DNA from 4 places in the Acuticoccus sediminis genome. Region 2 is predicted to be linked to each of the others. Evidence: predicted binding sites of a transcription regulator. Region 2 holds the regulator's gene; each other region holds the start of a gene.
What was found. Region 2 encodes PhoB, which activates phosphate uptake and scavenging genes when phosphate is short. Its sites were predicted from a motif close to TGTCATNNANCTGTCAT; they were not measured.

Region 1: the regulator PhoB is predicted to act here: its motif matches at 1,398-1,414, upstream of phnA (phosphonoacetate hydrolase).
Region 3: the regulator PhoB is predicted to act here: its motif matches at 2,585-2,601, upstream of ppk2 (polyphosphate kinase 2).
Region 4: the regulator PhoB is predicted to act here: its motif matches at 2,878-2,894, upstream of phnG (phosphonate C-P lyase system protein PhnG).

Annotation. Positions count from the first base shown of each region.
Region 1 is NZ_QHHQ01000001.1:940,462-944,966, forward strand. It holds gene DLJ53_RS36340 (alkaline phosphatase family protein) at 1-108, opposite strand, end outside; gene phnA (phosphonoacetate hydrolase) at 105-1,370, opposite strand; gene DLJ53_RS04035 (LysR substrate-binding domain-containing protein) at 1,537-2,430, shown strand; gene DLJ53_RS04040 (mechanosensitive ion channel family protein) at 2,628-4,505, opposite strand, start outside.
Region 2 is NZ_QHHQ01000001.1:284,663-289,167, forward strand. It holds gene DLJ53_RS01160 (aspartate aminotransferase family protein) at 1-898, opposite strand, end outside; gene DLJ53_RS01165 (GcrA family cell cycle regulator) at 1,159-1,644, shown strand; gene phoB (phosphate regulon transcriptional regulator PhoB) at 1,735-2,430, opposite strand; gene phoU (phosphate signaling complex protein PhoU) at 2,432-3,160, opposite strand; gene pstB (phosphate ABC transporter ATP-binding protein PstB) at 3,204-4,040, opposite strand; gene pstA (phosphate ABC transporter permease PstA) at 4,074-4,505, opposite strand, start outside.
Region 3 is NZ_QHHQ01000002.1:956,631-961,135, reverse strand. It holds gene egtB (ergothioneine biosynthesis protein EgtB) at 1-946, shown strand, start outside; gene egtD (L-histidine N(alpha)-methyltransferase) at 948-1,880, shown strand; gene DLJ53_RS12260 (hypothetical protein) at 2,163-2,381, shown strand; gene ppk2 (polyphosphate kinase 2) at 2,668-3,585, shown strand; gene DLJ53_RS12250 (LysR substrate-binding domain-containing protein) at 3,669-4,505, opposite strand, start outside.
Region 4 is NZ_QHHQ01000009.1:71,150-75,654, forward strand. It holds gene DLJ53_RS29245 (alpha-D-ribose 1-methylphosphonate 5-phosphate C-P-lyase PhnJ) at 1-661, opposite strand, end outside; gene DLJ53_RS29250 (carbon-phosphorus lyase complex subunit PhnI) at 658-1,773, opposite strand; gene phnH (phosphonate C-P lyase system protein PhnH) at 1,773-2,318, opposite strand; gene phnG (phosphonate C-P lyase system protein PhnG) at 2,318-2,785, opposite strand; gene ggt (gamma-glutamyltransferase) at 3,196-4,505, shown strand, end outside.

The DNA.
Region 1 (4,505 bases), 660 kb from region 2:
GGTGAAGGTCGTCGCGCCGGCGGCGAAGCGGGTGAGGTTGGGCGTCGTCTCCGGCGAGACGAGGTCCCGCCGAAGTCCGTCGAGGATGACGACGAAGGCGCGGGTCACTGGACCGTCCCGTTGAGCGCGAAGTCGAAGATGTCGAAGTTGCGCAGCGTCCGGGTCGCGGCCGCCTCCCGGTAGGCCTCGTTGAGGGGATGGGAGAGGACGAACGGCACCGTCTGCTCGGCGAGCCCGCCGTGCGAGCGGAGCCGCGCGCCTGCGAGCGCGGAGAGGTCGTGGTCCGCCGCGTGCGCGCCGAGCGCCCAGCCGTGCGCGCCGATCGCGACGACGTCGCCCTCGCGTTCAGGCGGCATCTCGAAGCGGGCGGCGGCCTCGGCCCCCGTCAGCGCCTCGCCGACGCCCTCGATGGCGGCGACGGCCCGGTGGACGTCCTCCGCGGCGAGGCCCGGGTCCGTCACGTGGACGCGCACGAAGCCGCCGAGCGCACCGTGATGGCGCACGAACGGGTCGGTGATGGGGCAGATCACCCGCGTGGCGCCGCCGCCGAACGCCGCGTCGAGCGTGTCGGCGATGTAGGCGACGCGGGGCGCGCCGGCGGCGTCGGTCATGTCGTTCATGCCGTGGTCGGCGACGATGCCGACGACCGCGCCCGCTGCCAGCAGCCGGCCGACGCGCTCGTCCACCGCGGCCATGAAGGCGTTCGCCTCGGGCGTGCCGGGGGCGTGGGCGTGCTGGATGAGGTCCGAGAGGGAGAGGTAGGCGATGTCGACCATCCCATCGCCGATCAGCCTCACGCCGGCGTCGAGCACGAAGAGGGAGAGGTCGGGGACGTACGGCTCGGGCGCGGCGCGGCCGACGAGGCGGGTGGCGTCGTCGATGCCGTTCTCGGCGAGGGTGGCGGCGTCGGCGCGCTCGGCGGAGAAGGCGATGCCGGTGAGGTCCCGGGCGAGCGCCTTGAGGAGCTTGTCCTTCGCCGTCACGGCCGCGACCCGCGCGCCCTTCCGGGCCAGCGCGGCGAGGATCGTGCCGGCGCGCATCCCCTCGGCGTCCAGCATCATGACCTCGCGGCCAGTCGCCGCGTCGAAATAGTAGTTGCCCGATATGCCGTGCACCGCCGGCGGCGCGCCGGTGACGATGGAGACGTTGTTGGGGTTGGTGAACGTCGGCATCGCGGCGAGGGCGGTCGCGGCGAAGCCGCCGTCCATCATGGCCGAGAGGTGGGGCACGACACCCGCGGCGCGGGCGGCTTCGACATAGGCCGGGTCGCAGCCGTCGTAGCAGATCACCGCGGTCGGGCGGCGCGGCAGGGCGTAGCTGCGGCCGTTGGCGACGGCGACGTCGGGTGCGCCGTTCAGTGCGGGAGCCATCGGTCCTCCGAGTGAGAAAGCACCGCCCGTTATCAAACCGCCATGTGTTTGATGTATAAGGAGGTTTATCAAAGATATGTAACGCTTTCGCGTCGCTGAATGGGGTAACCGCAAGCACTCTCGCCGTGCAATCGAAATAAATTCGTTTGATGTGAGATGAATTCACATGACAAAACGACGACTTCCGCCGATCAAATCATTAATTGCACTTGAAAGCGTGGTCCGGACGGGGAGCGTGTCCGCGGCGGCGGAGGACTTGTCCGTGACGCATGGTGCCGTGAGCAAGCAACTCGCGCATCTGGAACAGTGGATCGGCATGCCGATGTTCCGCGAGCGGCGCCGCGGCATGATCGCCAATGCCGCCGGCGAGCGCCTGGCCGCCGCCGTCGGCGGCGCGCTGGAGGAGATCGAGGACGCGCTCGACGCCATCCTCGTCGCCGAGCGGCAGAAGGTGCTGACCGTCGTCGCCCCGGCGACCTTCGCGATGCGCTGGCTGATCCCGCATCTCCCGGCGCTGGAGATGGACGGCGGCGAGGCCGGCATCCGCGTCCGCCCCACGCACACGACCGAGGACTGGGACGCGCTGGAGTTCGACCTCGTGGTGCGGCGGGGCGAGCCGCTCGCCGGACGCCTCGCGCCCCGGCCGCTGTTCGTCGAGGCGCTCGGCCTCTTGGTGCCGCCGGCGCTGGCGGACGTCGCCGACACGCGGCAGCTCCCCTTCGTCGACGCGGCCACCCGCACCGGCGAACTCGCCCGCTGGTGCCAGCGCGCGTACGGCGGTCCGCCCGTCAGGCCGGCCAGGGTCTACCCGCACTTCTACGTGGCGATGGAGGCCGCGCTCGCAGGGCTCGGCGCGATCGTCGCCCCGGTGGAGCTGCTCGGGCCGCAGCTCGCGCAGGGGGCGCTCATCGACCCGCTGCCGGCCGTCCGCGTGCCGGGCGCGGCCTATACCATCGGCGTCGCCCCGGACGGGCCGAACCGCTCGGCCGCCGAGGGGCTTGCACGGACCATGGTGCGCGAGTGGCACAAGGTCCCTGCCGCCGTGCCCGTCACGCCGTAGCCGGCAGGAGGGGCGCGTTGCGCCCGACGAACGGCGAGGTCGAGGACACGGGCGCTATCTGCGGGCAGCGGGGGGGCGAGACCCTGCCAGGGCGCGAAGCGGACGACAGGCCGTGCCGGCGTCCTGCGGCGCATCGGTTTGCCGGGGCGGGGCAGTCCCGACCGGCCCCGGCTCCGGCTCCCGGCTCCGGTCCGTGGTCAGGCGCGGCGCTGTTCTTCCTCCTGGTTGAGGATCTGCTCGGCCGCGGCGGCCGCTGCCTGCTGCTGGTCGGCCGGCGCGTCGGGCGGGTCGATCCGCACCGTGACGTAGCGGTGCGCGAACTGGATGCCCTCGCGGTCGAAGAGCTCGCCGATCCGCGTGTAGACGTGGCGCCGCACGACGAACTGGTCGCCCGGCTTGGTCATGAACTTCACGCGGATGATCATCGCCGAGTCTTCCATCTCGATGACGCCCTGCGACTTCAGCGGCGCCAGGAAGAGCGGCCCGCACTCGGGATCCTCCAGCAGCTCCTGGCCGAGTTTCTTGATCAGCTTGCGGACCCGCTCGACGTCGGTGCCGTAGGGGATGCGCAAGGGGAGCTTCATCACCACCCAGTCTCGCGAATAGTTGGTGAGCTGCTTGATCTCGCCGAAGGGGATGGTGTGCAGGGGCCCGTTCTGGTGGCGGAGCTGGAAGGAGCGGATGGAGATCTTCTCGACCGCCCCCATCACGCCGCCGACGTCGATGAACTCGCCCTTGCGGAAGGCGTCGTCGGCGAGGAAGAACGCGCCGGAGAAGACGTCGCGGATGAGCGTCTGCGCGCCGAAGCCGATGGCGAGGCCGAGGACGCCGGCACCCGCGAAGAGCGGCGCGACGTTCACCCCCATCGCCGCGAGCGCGATCGTCAGCATCAGCGTGAACATGGCGGCGATCAGGATGTTGCGCAGCAGCGGCAGCAGCGTCGCGAGGCGTGATGAGCCCGGCCCCATTCCGTCCTCGCTGTCGCCGTGTCCGACGGCCGGCATCTCGTCCCGCATCCGGCCGTCGATCCACGTGCGCATCGCATCGTAGACGCCCCATACGGCGAAGAGGATGACGACGTAGCCGAGGGTCTGCGTGAGATCGTGGTCGAGCTTCAGGACACCGAGCGAGACCACGAGCACGACGATCGCGACCACGATCGCGGCGAGCCCCGCGAGGCGCCGGAAGAGCGCGTGCCAGCGCGCCTGCCATACGAGGAGCGGTTCGACCTCTGCCTCCGTCGGACCGCTCGGCGGGGCGGCGGCGAGCGGCGCTTCGCCCGGCGGGGCGGGCGGCAGCGGCGCGTCGTCGGCGGCCGCGAGCGCATCGGCGGGCCTGATCGTGGCGCGCAGCGTGTTCTCCAGCGCGGCGAACCGGCGGGACAGGACGATGACGCACGCGCCGTAGATCGATAGCCCGACGATGGCCGCCAGGATGGGCGCCAGCAGCGGCCCGGCGTGCGGATTGTTGGTCGTGACGACCTGGCTGATGTGCGCGGCGCCGGCGATCACGAGGTAGCCGAGAACGATGAACGCCCAGATCGAGCCGAGGAACTTGCGGAACGTGTTCGGGCGCGGCGATGTCCCCCGGATCATCGCGGTGATGACCCGGCGGTGGATGATCAGCCAGATGCAGAGAAGCGTGATCGGCACGGCCGAGGCGAGGATCTGGAGCGCGTCGGTGGAGCGCTCGTCGACGCCGATCTCGTTGGTCCACAGCGCGAGGCCGAAGAACGCGAAGCCGGTCGCCGCCATCACCTTGAAGGCCCGCAGCATCCTCGCGGCCGTCGCGTCGTCGACCGGCAGCAGCCTGATCGTGGGCCGGCTCGGCATGAACACCGCCGTCATCAGGGCGATGGTGATCCGGTAGGCGGTGATCGCGACGAGGATGATCGCCGCCGTCGCGCGCGCCGGCCCGGGCGTCGGCACGAAGACGACGATCACCGCGATGCCGGAGAGCAGGAAGGCGGCCGCCGCCGCCATCGCGAGCAGTGTCCGCAGCATCGCGTAGCTGGTGCGGGGCGCGGGGACCGCTTCGGCCCGCGCTTCCAGCGAGGCGAGCACGCGGCTGGCCCA
Region 2 (4,505 bases):
CCTCGTCGAGGAAGCCATCGGCGAGGATCACGTCGAGCACGCCGTTGGCGACGGCGCAGGCGAGCGGGGTGCCGCCGAAGGTGGTGCCGTGGGTGCCCGGCGTCATCGCATCGCCCACCGCGGCGGTGGCGAGGCACGCGCCGATCGGGAAACCGCCGCCGAGACCCTTGGCGGAGGTCAGGACGTCCGGCGTCACGCCCAGCGCCTCGTAGGCGAAGAGAGTGCCGAAGCGGCCGACGCCGGTCTGGATCTCGTCGAAGATCAGGACCAGTCCGTTGTCGTCGCAGATCTGCCGCAGCGCCTGCAGGAAGCCGCGGTCGACCATCTGGATCCCGCCCTCGCCCTGCACGGGCTCGACCATGATCGCGGCGGTCTCCGGGCCGACGGCGGCCTTCACCGCGTCGATGTCGCCGAGCGGCAGCTTGTCGAATCCGGGCGCGGGCTCGCCGAAGCCCTCCATGTACTTGGCGACGCCCGTGGCCGCGAGCGCGCCCAGCGTGCGGCCGTGGAAGGCGCCCGTGAAGGTGATGATGCGCGTCCGCTCGGGGTGCCCGCTCACATATTGATAGCGGCGCGCGGTCTTGATCGCGGCCTCGTTCGCCTCGGCGCCCGAGTTGCAGAAGAAGACGCGCTCGGCGAACGTCGCGGCGGTCAGCCGGTCGGCGAGGCGCTCCTGCTCGGGAATGCGGTAGAGGTTGGACGTGTGCCAGACCTTCGTGGCCGCCTCCTGCAGCACGGCGACGAGGTGCGGGTGCGCGTGGCCGACGCCCGTGACGGCGATGCCCGACCCCATGTCGAGGTATCGTCGCCCGTCGGAGCCCACGAGCCACACGCCCTCACCCTTCTCGAAGGAGATGTCAGCGCGGTTGTAGGTCGGGAACAGGCTGTTCGTCGTCATGGGTTCACTCGCGATGTATGCGAAGGTCGTTCCGAGCGCCCCCAACGGGCTACTGCGGAACAGGCGGGCTTTCTTTCCGATGGTTGGGGAAAAAGCAAGGTTTGAGTCGCCGTGGACTCGCCGACTCTAGACCGTGAATCCTCAAATCTCTTACGATTCCGCGGGTAAAGGCAAGACATCGCCCGACTCCATAGTGCCCCGCACCCACCGGTTTGGGCTGTGGACCGCGTGTGGATCGGCCGTGAGCAAAGGGATTCGCGATGAGCTGGACCGACGAGCGGATCGAGGTTTTGCGCAAGATGTGGGCAGAAGGCATGTCCGCCTCGCAAATCGCCAGTTCGCTGGGCGGCGTGACCCGTAACGCGGTGATCGGCAAAATCCACCGGCTCGGCCTCTCCGGCCGGGTCAAAGCCCCCCAGGCGCGGGCGACCCGCGCCCGCAGTGCGCCGCCGCCGGTGGCAAAGCCCGCCGCGGCGCCGCGTGTAATGGCCGCCGGCGCGGTGGCCGTCAAAGTGGTCGAGGAGCCGGAAATGGAGACCGCGCCCCGGCCGGTCGCAGAGGTCGTGCACCTGACCGACGGCATCACCCTCATGGAGCTCTCCTCCGCGCACTGCCGCTGGCCGGTGGGCGATCCGTCGAGCGCGGACTTCCGTTTCTGCGGCGCCCGCGTCGCGGTGGGCGAGACGTACTGCAGCGCGCACTGCGAGCAGGCCTTCCCGTCGCGCCGCTCGACCAAGTCGAACTGACGCGGCCGACACGGCCGGCCCGCCGATCGGGCGGGGCCGGCAGGCGCGCCGAGGCGCGCCCCACGCCGGATGCCGGCGACGCCCCTCCGCTCAGCGGATGTGGAACTGGTCGTTGAAGGCGTAGCCCGCGCCGCGCACGGTGCGGATCGGATCCTTGGCCTTGCCGCGATTGATCGCCTTGCGCAGTCGGCCGATGTGCACGTCCACCGTGCGCTCGTCCACGTAGACGTCCCGCCCCCACACCCCGTCGAGGAGCTGCTCGCGCGTGAAGACGCGGCCGGGGGACTGCATCAGGAACTCCAGCAGGCGGAACTCGGTCGGGCCGAGGTGCACCTCGCGCGTCGCGCGGCGCACGCGGTGGGTCGTGCGGTCGAGCTCGATGTCGCCGGCCTTCAGCAGCGTGGAGACCACCGCCGGCTTGGTGCGCCGCAGAATGGCGCGGACCCGGGCCATCAGCTCCGGCGTCGAGAAGGGCTTCACCACGTAGTCGTCCGCGCCCGTCGCGAGGCCGCGGATGCGCTCGGTCTCCTCGCCGCGCGCCGTCAGCATGATGATCGGCAGGTTCTCCGACTGCGGCCGCGAGCGCAGGCGCCGGCACAGCTCGATCCCGGACAGGCCCGGCAGCATCCAGTCGAGGATCAGAAGGTCCGGCAGGCCCTCCAGGAGCTTCAGCTCCGCCTCGTCGCCGCGGCTGGCGCTCTCGACGTCGTAGCCTTCCGCCTCGAGGTTGTAGCGCAGGACGAGGACCAGCGGCTCCTCGTCCTCGACGATCATGACCTGCGGCAAGTCAGTGGCCTCCGCGACCGTTCTCGGGCTCGGCCCAGTCGGCGGACAGGTACGACGAGGAGTCCCCCTTGGCCCGCGCCTCGACCGGCTGCTCGCCCGTGATGAGATAGTGGATGTTCTCGGCGATGTTGGTGGCGTGGTCGCCGATCCGCTCGATGTTCTTGGCGCAGAACAGGAGGTGCGTGCAGAACGTGATGTTGCGCGGATCCTCCATCATGTACGTCAGCAGCTCGCGGAAGATCGACGTGTAGATGGCGTCGATCTCGTCGTCGCGGCTGCGCACGTCGAGCGCCGCCGAGAGGTCCTGCGAGGTGAACGCGTCGAGCACCGACTTCATCTGCTCGAGCGCGATGTCGGACATGTGCTCGACGCCGAGCGCCACGCGCGGCGGGTAGGCCCGCCCCTCGATCGCGAGAACGCGCTTGGCGTTGTTCTTGGCGAGATCGCCGACGCGTTCGAGGTCGGAGGAGATGCGCATCGCCGCGACCAGCTCGCGCAGCGGCTTGCCTTGCGGACGGTGCGCCGCGATCAGGTCGACGGCATGGTTCTCGACGCTGCGCTGCATCGCGTCGAGGCGCTGGTCCGCCTCGATGACGGCGCGCGCACGCTGCGTGTCGATGCGCGTCAGCGCGGTCACCGAGTCCATCACCAAATGTTCAGCGAGGCCGCCCATCTCGGCGACCTCCGCCGCGAGACTGACAAGCTCGCGGTCCCGATCACGTGCCAGCACCAACGCGCTGCTCCTCACTCGAACCAAAGGCGGTTGCTTAAACTTATCCGAAAACGCCGGAGATGTAGTCGCGCGTACGCGGCTCCTGCGGGTCGTTGAAGATGCTCGACGTCGGGCCTTCCTCGATGAGGTCGCCGAGGTGGAAGTAGGCCGTCCGGTCGGAGACGCGCTGCGCCTGGCTCATCGAGTGCGTCACGATGATGATCGTGTAGTTCTCGCGCAGCTCCTTGATGAGGCCCTCGACGGTCGCGGTGGCGATCGGGTCGAGCGCCGAGCACGGCTCGTCCATCAGGATGACTTCCGGCTCCACCGCGATCGCACGGGCGATGCACAGGCGCTGCTGCTGGCCGCCGGAGAGGCCGGTGCCAGGCTCGTGCAGGCGGTCCTTCACCTCGTTCCAGAGACCGGCGCGGACCAGCGACCGTTCGACGATGACGTCGAGGTCCGCCTTCTTGTGCGCGAGGCCGTGGATGCGCGGGCCGTAGCAGATGTTCTCGTAGATCGACTTCGGGAACGGGTTCGGCTTCTGGAACACCATGCCGACACGCGCGCGCAGCAGCACCACGTCCAGCGAATGGTCGTTGAGGTCCTCGCCGTCCATCATGATCTCACCGAGCACGCGGCAGCCGGGGATCGTGTCGTTCATGCGGTTGAAGCAGCGCAGGAACGTCGACTTGCCGCAGCCGGACGGGCCGATGAACGCGGTCACCGCCTGGGCCGGAATGTCGATCGAGATGCCGTGCACGGCCTCCTTGGAGCCGTAGATCACCGAGACGTCCCGCGCCTCGATCTTCACCGGGCGCGGCGCGGGATCGGGAATGCGGATCGTCTGGAAGCGGTTGTGGGCGTGCGGATTGTTGGTCTTGGGCGCTTCGGCCATGACTTGAGCAGCGGTCATGTGATCGGTCCTTGATTACCAGCGGCGCTCGAAGCGGTGGCGCATGAAAATGGCGAACGCGTTCAGCGTGATCATCACGCCGAGCAGGACGAGGATGGCCGCGGACGTGCGCGACTCGAAGAAGTTGCGGTTCTCGTTGCCCTGCCAGAGATAGATCTGCACCGGAAGCGCGGAAGACTGGTCGAGCGGGGTCGACGGCACCGACGCGACGAAGGCGTTCATGCCGATGAGGAGCAGCGGCGCCGTCTCGCCCAGCGCCTGGGCGACGCCGATGATGGCGCCGGTCAGCATGCCGGGAACGGCGAGCGGCAGCGTGTGGTGGAACATCGCCTGCGTCGGCGAGGCGCCGATGCCGAGCGCGGCCTGGCGGATCGACGGCGGGACCGCACGCAGCGCGGCGCGCGAGGCGATGATCACCGTCGGCAGCGTCATCAGCGAGAGGACGAG
Region 3 (4,505 bases), on a different contig from region 2:
GCGGCCGGACGGCCAGGCCGTGCTCGACTACCGCCGCTTCGTCGACGACTCGATCCAGCGCCTCCTGCAAGAGGACCGGGCCGACCACGTGGAGATCGCCGAGCTGGTCGAGCTGGGCTGTCATCACGAGATGCAGCACCAGGAGCTCCTCGTCACGGACCTTCTGCACGGCCTCTCCTACAACCCGCTGATGCCGACCTACCGCGACCCGGCGCCCTGCCCCGTCACCGACGAGGTCCCGCTCACCTTCACTCGGCACGACGGCGGACTGACCGAGATCGGGCATGACGGCTCCGGCTTCGCGTATGACTGCGAGGGACCGCGGCACAAGGTCTGGCTCGACCCTTACGAGATCGCCGACCGGCCGGTGACCAATCGCGAGTGGATCGCATTCATGGAAGACGGCGGCTACGCGACGACGCCGCTGTGGCTGATGGACGGCTGGGCCGCGTGCGAGAAGAACGCCTGGGACGCCCCGCTCTACTGGTGGGAGCAGGACGGCGCGTGGTGGAGCTTCACGCTGAGGGGTCCGCAGCCGGTCAACCTCGACGCCCCGGTCTGCCATGTCAGCTACTACGAGGCCGACGCCTTCGCCCGCTGGGCCGGCGCGCGGCTGCCGACCGAGGCGGAGTGGGAGACGGCCTTCCGCAATCGCCCCATCACGGGCAATTTCCTGGAGTCGGGCACCCTTCGGCCGCTGCCTGGAGGCTCGCCCTGGGGCGATGTCTGGGAGTGGACGCAGAGCCCCTTCAGCCCCTATCCCGGCTTTCGCCCGCCCGAGGGGGCGATTGGCGAATACAACGGCAAGTTCATGGTCAATCAGTTCGTCCTGCGCGGCGGGTCGTGCGCCACGCCGGTCCGCCAGATGAGACCGACCTACCGGACCTTCTTCTACCCGCATCAGCGCTGGCAGATGCTGGGCCTGCGGCTGGCGCGGGACGTTTGAGATGGACAAGCCTGTCGTGACCAATGCCGCGCTGCTGGAGGCGGCACGGGACGGATTGACCCGCGGCCGCAAGACCATGGAGCCGAAATGGCTCTATGACGCTGCCGGCAGCGAGCTCTTCGTGCAGATCACCGAGTTGCCGGAGTACTACCCGACGCGGACCGAGGAGCGGATCCTGCGCGAGCACCTGGAGCGGCTGGCGGCGCAGGTGCCGAGCCGAGCGGAGCTCGTGGAACTCGGGAGCGGCGCGAGCTCGAAGACGCGGCTCCTTCTCGACCGCCTCGACGCGCTGGCGAGCTACGTGCCGATCGACGTCTCGTCGGATTTCCTCGACGCCACGGCGACTGAACTCGCCGCGGACTATCCGGAACTGGAGATCACGCCCGTCGTCGGCGATTTCACCGAGCCGCTCGCCCTGCCGCCGGAAGCGGGGCCGCGCGTCGCGTTCTTCCCGGGCTCCACCATCGGCAACCTCGACCCCGCGGCTGCGGTCGCGCTGCTCGAGGAGGTGCGGTCCTGGCCGGGGATCCGGGCCTTCATTCTCGGGGTGGATCTCGTCAAGGACCCCGGCACCCTGGTGCGCGCCTACGACGATGCCGCCGGCGTCACCGCCGCGTTCAATCTGAACCTCCTCCATCGCATGAACCGGGAGATCGGGACCGACTTCGACACCGAACGGTTCGCACACCGGGCGGTGTGGAATGCCGAGGAGGCACGGATCGAGATGCACCTCGTCAGTCAGGCGGACCAGAGAGTCCATGTCGGCGACCGCACCGCTGAGTTCGCCGCCGGCGAGACGATCCACACCGAAAGCAGCCGGAAGTTCACGCGCCGGAGTCTCGAGGCGCTATGCGGATCGGCCGGCTGGCGGATCGCCGACTTCCTGTCCGACGATGCGGAAATGTTCGGCGTCGCCGTCCTCGTCCCGATGTAAGCCCCCGGTCGGCTCCCGCTCGTCGGACGAGTGTGACCGATCGCCCACGCCAGCACGTTTGCGAACACCTGCGCCGGCGGCTCCGGAAGCCGTCGGCGCAGCCACGATCGGGCTGCGGAGAGAGGGTGCCGGCGCGGTTCCGACCCGCCGGGAACGACCCGAGTTCCGTGGGTGACCGGCCCCATGGCGAATCACCGCTTAAGGCGTCGTTAAGCAGCGTCTGTATCTCCTAGAGGCTGTTGCGTGCAGGTCTCATCGTGGAGATGAGAGGGTTGGGGCGCCATGGGTGGGGATTCCGACGAACGGCTCAGAAGACGACTTGCGGCCGCCGAGGACCGCCTGGAAACGCTCCAGATGTTCGCGGATTCAGGGCAATATCAGGCGAGTCTGAACCAGGCGCGTCAGGAGGTCGTCTACCTGCGCCGCCTGCTGGCCGCCGCCGGCGGTGACCCGGACCGTGGTCTGCGCCGCGTGAGCGCGCCGGTGCACGCCCTCAGATAAGGCTCACGCCCCGCCATCCTGGCGGGCCTGCCTCGCCCGGGCGCGACAAACCACACCGCTCCCGGCCGCCGCGGCGCAAACCCGCGAAGGTCCCCGCTCGCGGCGTGCCGCCCCGGCGGCGCGGTCTCGACGCCCCCTCCCCCGATGCCGCACGTCGGCCGCAGCCAGGGAGGAACGCGCCAGCGCGGGCCCGCTCTCCCGTCCGTCACACATGCGTCACAAGCCACTCGCTATAGCGCCCGGGGACCTGCGGACTTCCGCGCCGCCGACCAGACAGGGATGGACAATGACAGGACAGAAGCACACCGAGGACCTGGACTGGCTGGAAGCCGAGCTCGCCGACACGCTCGACGAGGACTATGAGCTGGAGATGTCCGAGCCGGCCCTGTCCCTCGAGATCCGCAAGATCTACGACAAGGCCCATCCGCCCAGCCTCGACCGCAAGGATTACCTTCGCAAGCTCCTGCATCTGCAGTCCGAGCTGATCAAGATGCACGATTGGGTGAGATATACCGGCGAGAAGGTTGTCGTGATCTTCGAAGGCCGCGACTCGGCCGGCAAGGGCGGCGTCATCAAGCGGATCACCCAGCGCCTGAACCCGCGGGTCTGCCGCACCGTGGCGTTGCCGGCGCCCTCCGAGCGGGAACGGAGCCAGTGGTATTTTCAGCGCTACGTCCCGCACCTGCCGGCCGGCGGCGAGATCGTCCTGTTCGACCGCAGCTGGTACAATCGCGCCGGAGTCGAGCGCGTGATGGGCTTCGCCCGCGAGGATCAGGTCGAGCAGTTCTTCGAGGATGTTCCGGACTTCGAACGCATGCTGGTGCGATCGGGGATCCGAGTCATCAAGTACTGGTTCTCGATCACCGACGAGGAGCAGCAGCTGCGCTTCCTGATGCGGATCCACGATCCCCTCAAGCAGTGGAAGCTGAGCCCGATGGACCTGCAGTCCCGCGTGCGCTGGGAGGCCTATACCAAGGCGAAGGAGGAGATGCTGGCACGCACCAACATCCCGGAGGCGCCCTGGTACATCGTCCCCGGCAATGACAAGAAGCGTGCCCGCCTCAACTGTATCGACCACCTTCTGTCGATGATCCCCTACGAGCCGGTCCCGCAGGAGGAGGTCACCCTGCCGGACCGCTACTACAACCCGCAGTACGAGCGGTCGGTGCTGCCGGAGGAGCTCTACGTGCCGTCGAAGTACTGACGAGCGCGGCAGCGCGCATCCGGGGGAGACCGGCGGCGGCCACGCGCCGGGCATCGCCGCCGGGGCCGGACACGCAGCGAGGATCAGATCGCGCGCACGTCACGGACGGGCCGCACGTACTCGTTGGCCTGAGATCGCTGGAGGGAGCACTCGTGGGCGAGGAAATCGACCAGCGCCCGCACTGACGGAAGCAGCCCGCGGCGCGAGGGAAAGACGGCGTGGACGATGCCGGCCCGAGGTCTCCAGTCGGGCAGGACATGCGCGAGGCGGCCGGCCCGGACGTCCTCCCAGACGAAGATGGTCGGCAGCTGCACGGCGCCCGCCCCGGCGAGCGCCGCCTGGCGCAGCACCGCCATGTCGTCCGTGACCAGCCGCGGCGTGTGCGGAACGGTCGCCACCTGGCCGTCGGCATGGAGCAGCTCCCAGGCGTGGTCGCGGTGGCGCGGCCCGAGATCGAGGCTCGGCAGCTTGCAGAGGTCGACGGGCGAGGTCGCGGCGCCGTCGAGCAGCGCGGGCGCGGCGACGAGGCACTGGGTGCTCTCGTCGAGCCGCCGCATGACGAGGTCGCTCGGCTCGATCGGTGGAAGCCGCACGCGGATCGCGAGGTCGAACCCTTCAGCGATCACGTCGACGCGGCGGTTCGTGCTCTCCAGGTGCACCTCGACGAGCGGGTTCTCCATCATGAACCGCGCGATCAGCGCGCCGAACTGGAAGGATAGAAGCGCCGTCGGGCAGCTCAGGCGCACCAGACCGCGCGGTTCCGCCCGCACCTCGGCGACGATCTGCTCCGCCGCCTCCGCTTCGATCAGCATCGCGACGCAGCGCTCGTGGAATTCGCGGCCGACCTCGGTCACGGAGAAGCGGCGCGAGGAGCGGTTGAGCAGGCGCACCCCCAGCCGCTCCTCGAGAGCGAGGACGCG
Region 4 (4,505 bases), on a different contig from region 2:
CGTAGATGCGCTTCTCCCGCCCCGCCGAGAGGATCGTCAGGTTCTCCGCCTGGTGCAGCTTCGGCACGTCCCAGCGCGGGATCGGCGAGGGGCTCATGACGTGGCGGCCGTTGACGAGGCTCGGGTAGCTCGCGCCCTGCATGATGCGGCCCGAGCGCACGATCTGCTCGTAGAGCTTCAGCCAGAGGAGGCCGTAGTCGGCGTCCGCGTGGCGGTAGCGCGCCTCCGAGATATCGGGCTCCACCGAGCGCAGCGGCTCCGGGTCGGGAACCTGAAGCACGAGGATCTGGTCCGCCCGCAGCGTCTCCTCCGGGATCCGGTGGCGGGACTGGATGAGCGTCGCCTCGGTGGTGTCGAGCGTCTCGCCCGCGCCGCCGACGCGGCGCAGGAACTTGCGGATCGAGGCGGCGTTGACCGAGTCGTCCGCGCCCTGGTCGATGACCTTCACGACGGCCGACGGCTTTAGGAGCGTCAGCGTCACCTGCAGGCCGCCGGTGCCCCAGCCGCGCGCCATCGGCACCTCGCGGCTGGCGTACGGCACCTGGTAGCCGGGGACGGCGATGGCCTTCAGCGTGCGGCGGCGGATCTCGCGCTTCGCCGACTCGTCGAGGAAGCCGTAGTTGAAGGGCCGCCATGGCCTGGTGAGGGTGGACAGGCTCACGACAGCGCCTCCTCGATCTCGGCCCCGGACATCCTGTCCGCCTTCGGCCTGGCCTTCGCCCGGGCGGCGCGGCGGTCGCGGTCGGCGTTGGCGCCGCGCAGGGCGTCGAGGCTCGACTGGAACGTGACGTAGTGCGGCATCTTGAAGTGGATGCAGAAGCCCGACGCCTCGGTGGGTTCGGTGTGGTAGAGGACGAACTCCTCGTCGGCGGCGGCGAAGGCGCTTTGCTCCTCCATCGAGAGGTCGAGGGTCGCGCCGGCGATGGTCTTCACCTCGTTCCAGCCGAACGTCGCGCAGAAGCCGAGCTTCAGCGTGTCCGCCCTCGGGTCCTTCGACACCATCTCCGTCTCGCTGACGCGCACGCGCCCGGCGCTGAAGACCGTGCCGCGCGGGTGGCGCAGACGCACCTCCGCCTCGCCGAGCCGCAGGTCGTTGACGGCGGGGTGGACGGGGCCGTAGCCGCGCTGGTTGGCGTAGCCGAGGGCCAGCATGCCGCCGGTGTCGCCGCGCGCCAGCGTCTGGAGCCGGTGCGCCCGGGGCGGCGGAAAGAGGAGCCCGTCGCGCGTCACGTCGGGAATGTCGTCGAGCGGGACCTTCGCGGCGCGCTCGGGCGCGACGAGGCCCTGCTCGCGCTGCCAGTCGGCGAGCGCCGGCTGCGTGGCAGGCGCGGAGGTCCTGCCGGGGGTGACGGGCTCCGGCACGTCCGTCTCGCCGGCGAGGACGCCGACTTTCAGGAGGCGGTGCGAGTAGTCGAGCGTCGGTCCGAGGATCTGCCCGCCGGGAATGTCCTTGAACGCGGCGGAGATGCGGCGGACGGTGAGGATGTCGCGGTGGGTGACCGGCTCGGCGGTCCACAGGCGCGGCTGCGTCGTGCGGTAGGCGCGCAGGAGCAGCACCGCCTCGTAGAGCTCGCCGCCCGTCTGCGCCAGCGCCAGCGCCGCGAGGTCCGGCTCGTAGAGCGAGGCTTCGCCCATCACGCGGTCGACGAGGTAGGGGAGCGCCCGGCGCACCTCGGCGATGCGCCCTGCCGTGAGGGGGCCGAGGTCGTCGCGGTAGAGGCGCTCGGCCTGCGCGATCGCCTCCTCGCCGCCGCGGGTCGCTGCGTAGGCCATCAGATCACCTCGATGCGGGTGGAGCGGGGAAGGCCGACGACCTCGTCCTCGGCGACGAGGTAGAGGTCGAAGCCCAGCGGGTAGCGGATCGCCCTCGCGCGCGCGGCCCAGAACGACGGGTGGACGCCGCCGACCGGGAGGCGGACGGTGCCGCGGATGCCGGGCCCGCCGAGCCGCAGCGCCGTCCCGCCGCCGCCGAACGTTGCGGGCGCGAAGACGGTGGCAGCGCGGTCCGGGTAGAGCGGATCGCCGACCGACGCCGTCGCCGCCCGCGCCGCGTCCGCCTCGCCGGCGAGGGAGGTGAAGACGAACTCCGCCGTCTCGAGGGGCGCCGCGCGGGCGCCGGTCGCGGCGAGGGCCGCGGCCATCGTCCCGTCGCCGGCGTGAACCGTCGTCTCGCGGTCGAGGAGGCTGGCGGCCAGCGGCAGAAGGCCCGGCTCGGCGAGACGCTGGCGCGTGCCGGGGCGGGCGAGCGCCCACATCAGCGACTCGAACGCCTCACTCATTCGAATGTCTTCGGGGGTCGGGGTGACGAGTGCGTCCATCAGAAGGCCTCCATCTCGACGCGAGTCGCCTCGACCTTGGCGAGCCGGGCGGTGTCCTCCGCCGCGTGGCGCGCCGCCTCCCCGGCGACGAAGTCGTGGACGGAGCGCGGCGCGCGGCCGGCCGCGAGCGCGGCGTCGACCACCGCCATCGCCATCGCCCGCTCCAGGTCGCGGCCGACGACGGCGCCGTACCCCTCGACACCGTCGCCGAGCCGGATGTGCGCCTCCGCGACCAGCACCTCGCCGAGATGGAACAGCGTTCCCGTCACGCTGTCCTCGCGCGGCAGCATGGCGAGGCCCGTCCGGCTCGCCAACACCTCGATGTCGCCGAGGTCCTCCAGCAGCGCTTCGGCGACGCGCTTGAGCGCGCCCGGTTCGGCGCGGGCGAGGGTGCCGAGCGTGTGCGCGTCGGGGCATGCTGGGCCCGCCGCACCGGTGGCGGATCCTCCGAGGTCGTTCCCACTCACTGTCCGTCCCCCTCCGTCGGGCGCGCCGCAGACGGCACGCAGTGTCATCCGTACTTCTACTATGTCATTCGAATAAGTTCTGCCATAGGGAGGCGACAGTATGATGACGGCGCGTGCGATTCCCCGCCGCCCCCGTGCGGCTCGACGGCGCCTCGCCCGTCCGCGGCGTCCGCCGCGAGTGGCCGGCGCGGCCCTCCGTCGGGTCGTGGCACCTCGTCACGGCGCCGGTTCCCATCGGCGGGCGTTCGGGCGATCCTGCCGCGCGGAGGCGGGGCGCCGGGGGCACGGCACTACCGAAAGGTGTGCCGCCGGGGCCGGATGGCCCGTGTCCTGCTTCACACCAGAAACGACCGCCTTGCCTCGCCTGTCGCGCGCCGGCTGACGGGGCGGGGCAAAGAGAGGATACCCGAATGACCCGCCGCGACTTCAACGCCGGCCGATCCGCCGTCTATTCCCAGAATGGAGCAGCCGCGACCGCCCACCCCCTCGCGACACTTACCGCGATCGACGTGCTGCGCTCCGGTGGCAACGCCGTCGACGCGGCGATCGCCGCGATGGCCCAGCTCTGCGTGATCGAGCCCCACTCGACCGGACTCGGCGGCGACTGCTTCGCGATCTACTGGAAGGCCGGCAGCCCGCGGCCCATCGGCCTCAACGCCTCCGGGCGCGCCCCGAAGGCCGCGACGCTCGACTGGTACCGCGAGGCGGGCATCGCCGAGATCCAGGTCGAGACGCCCCATGCCGTGACCGTCCCCGGCGCCGTCGACGGCTGGTGCCGCCTCGTCGAGGACCACGGCACGAAGTCCATCGAGGAGCTGCTGCAGCCGGCGATCAAGTCGGCGGAGGATGGCTTCCTCCTCGCCCCGCGGGTTGCGCACGACTGGGCCAGGCTCGCCGGCAAGCTCGCGCTCGATCCCTACACCAAGGCCCGCTTCCTGCCCGGCGGCAAGGCGCCGAGGGCCGGCGACCGCCACGTGCAGCCGGAGCTCGCCGAAACGCTCCGCCGGGTGGGCAGGGAAGGCCGCAAGGGCTTCTACGAGGGCCCCGTCGCCGAGGACATCGTCGGCCGCCTCAAGACGCTGGGCGGCCTCCACACCCTGGAGGACTTCGCCACCAACACGCCGACCTACGTCGACCCGATCAGCGTCAACTACCGCGGCTACGACGTCTACGAGATCCCGCCCGCCGGGCAGGGCATCGTGGCTCTCATCATGCTCAACATCCTCTCCGGCTACGCCTACGGGGATCCGGGCTACAGCGAGGCCGACCGCATCCACCTCCTCGCGGAGGCCGCCAAGGCCGCGTACGCCCGCCGCAACGCGCTGATCGGCGACCCGGCCTTCGTCGACGTGCCGACCGACCACCTTCTCTCCGCCGCCGAGGCCGATCGCATCCGCGCCGACATCGACCTGAAGCGCGCCAGGGAACCGGCCCCGGTCGAGCCGATGATGCACTCCGACACGACCTACCTCACCGTGGTCGACAAGGACCGCAACGCGATCTCGTTCATCAACTCGCTGTTCTCCGGGTTCGGCTCCGGCATCATGGGGCCGCAGAGCGGCGTCATGCTGCAGAACCGCGGCACCAGCTTCCGCCTGATCGACGGGCACCCGAACGTCATCGAGCCCGGCAAGCGGCCGATGCACACGATCATCCCGGCGATGCTCGGCGAGGGAGACCGGATGGTGATGCCGTTCGGCGTCATGGGCGGGCACTACCA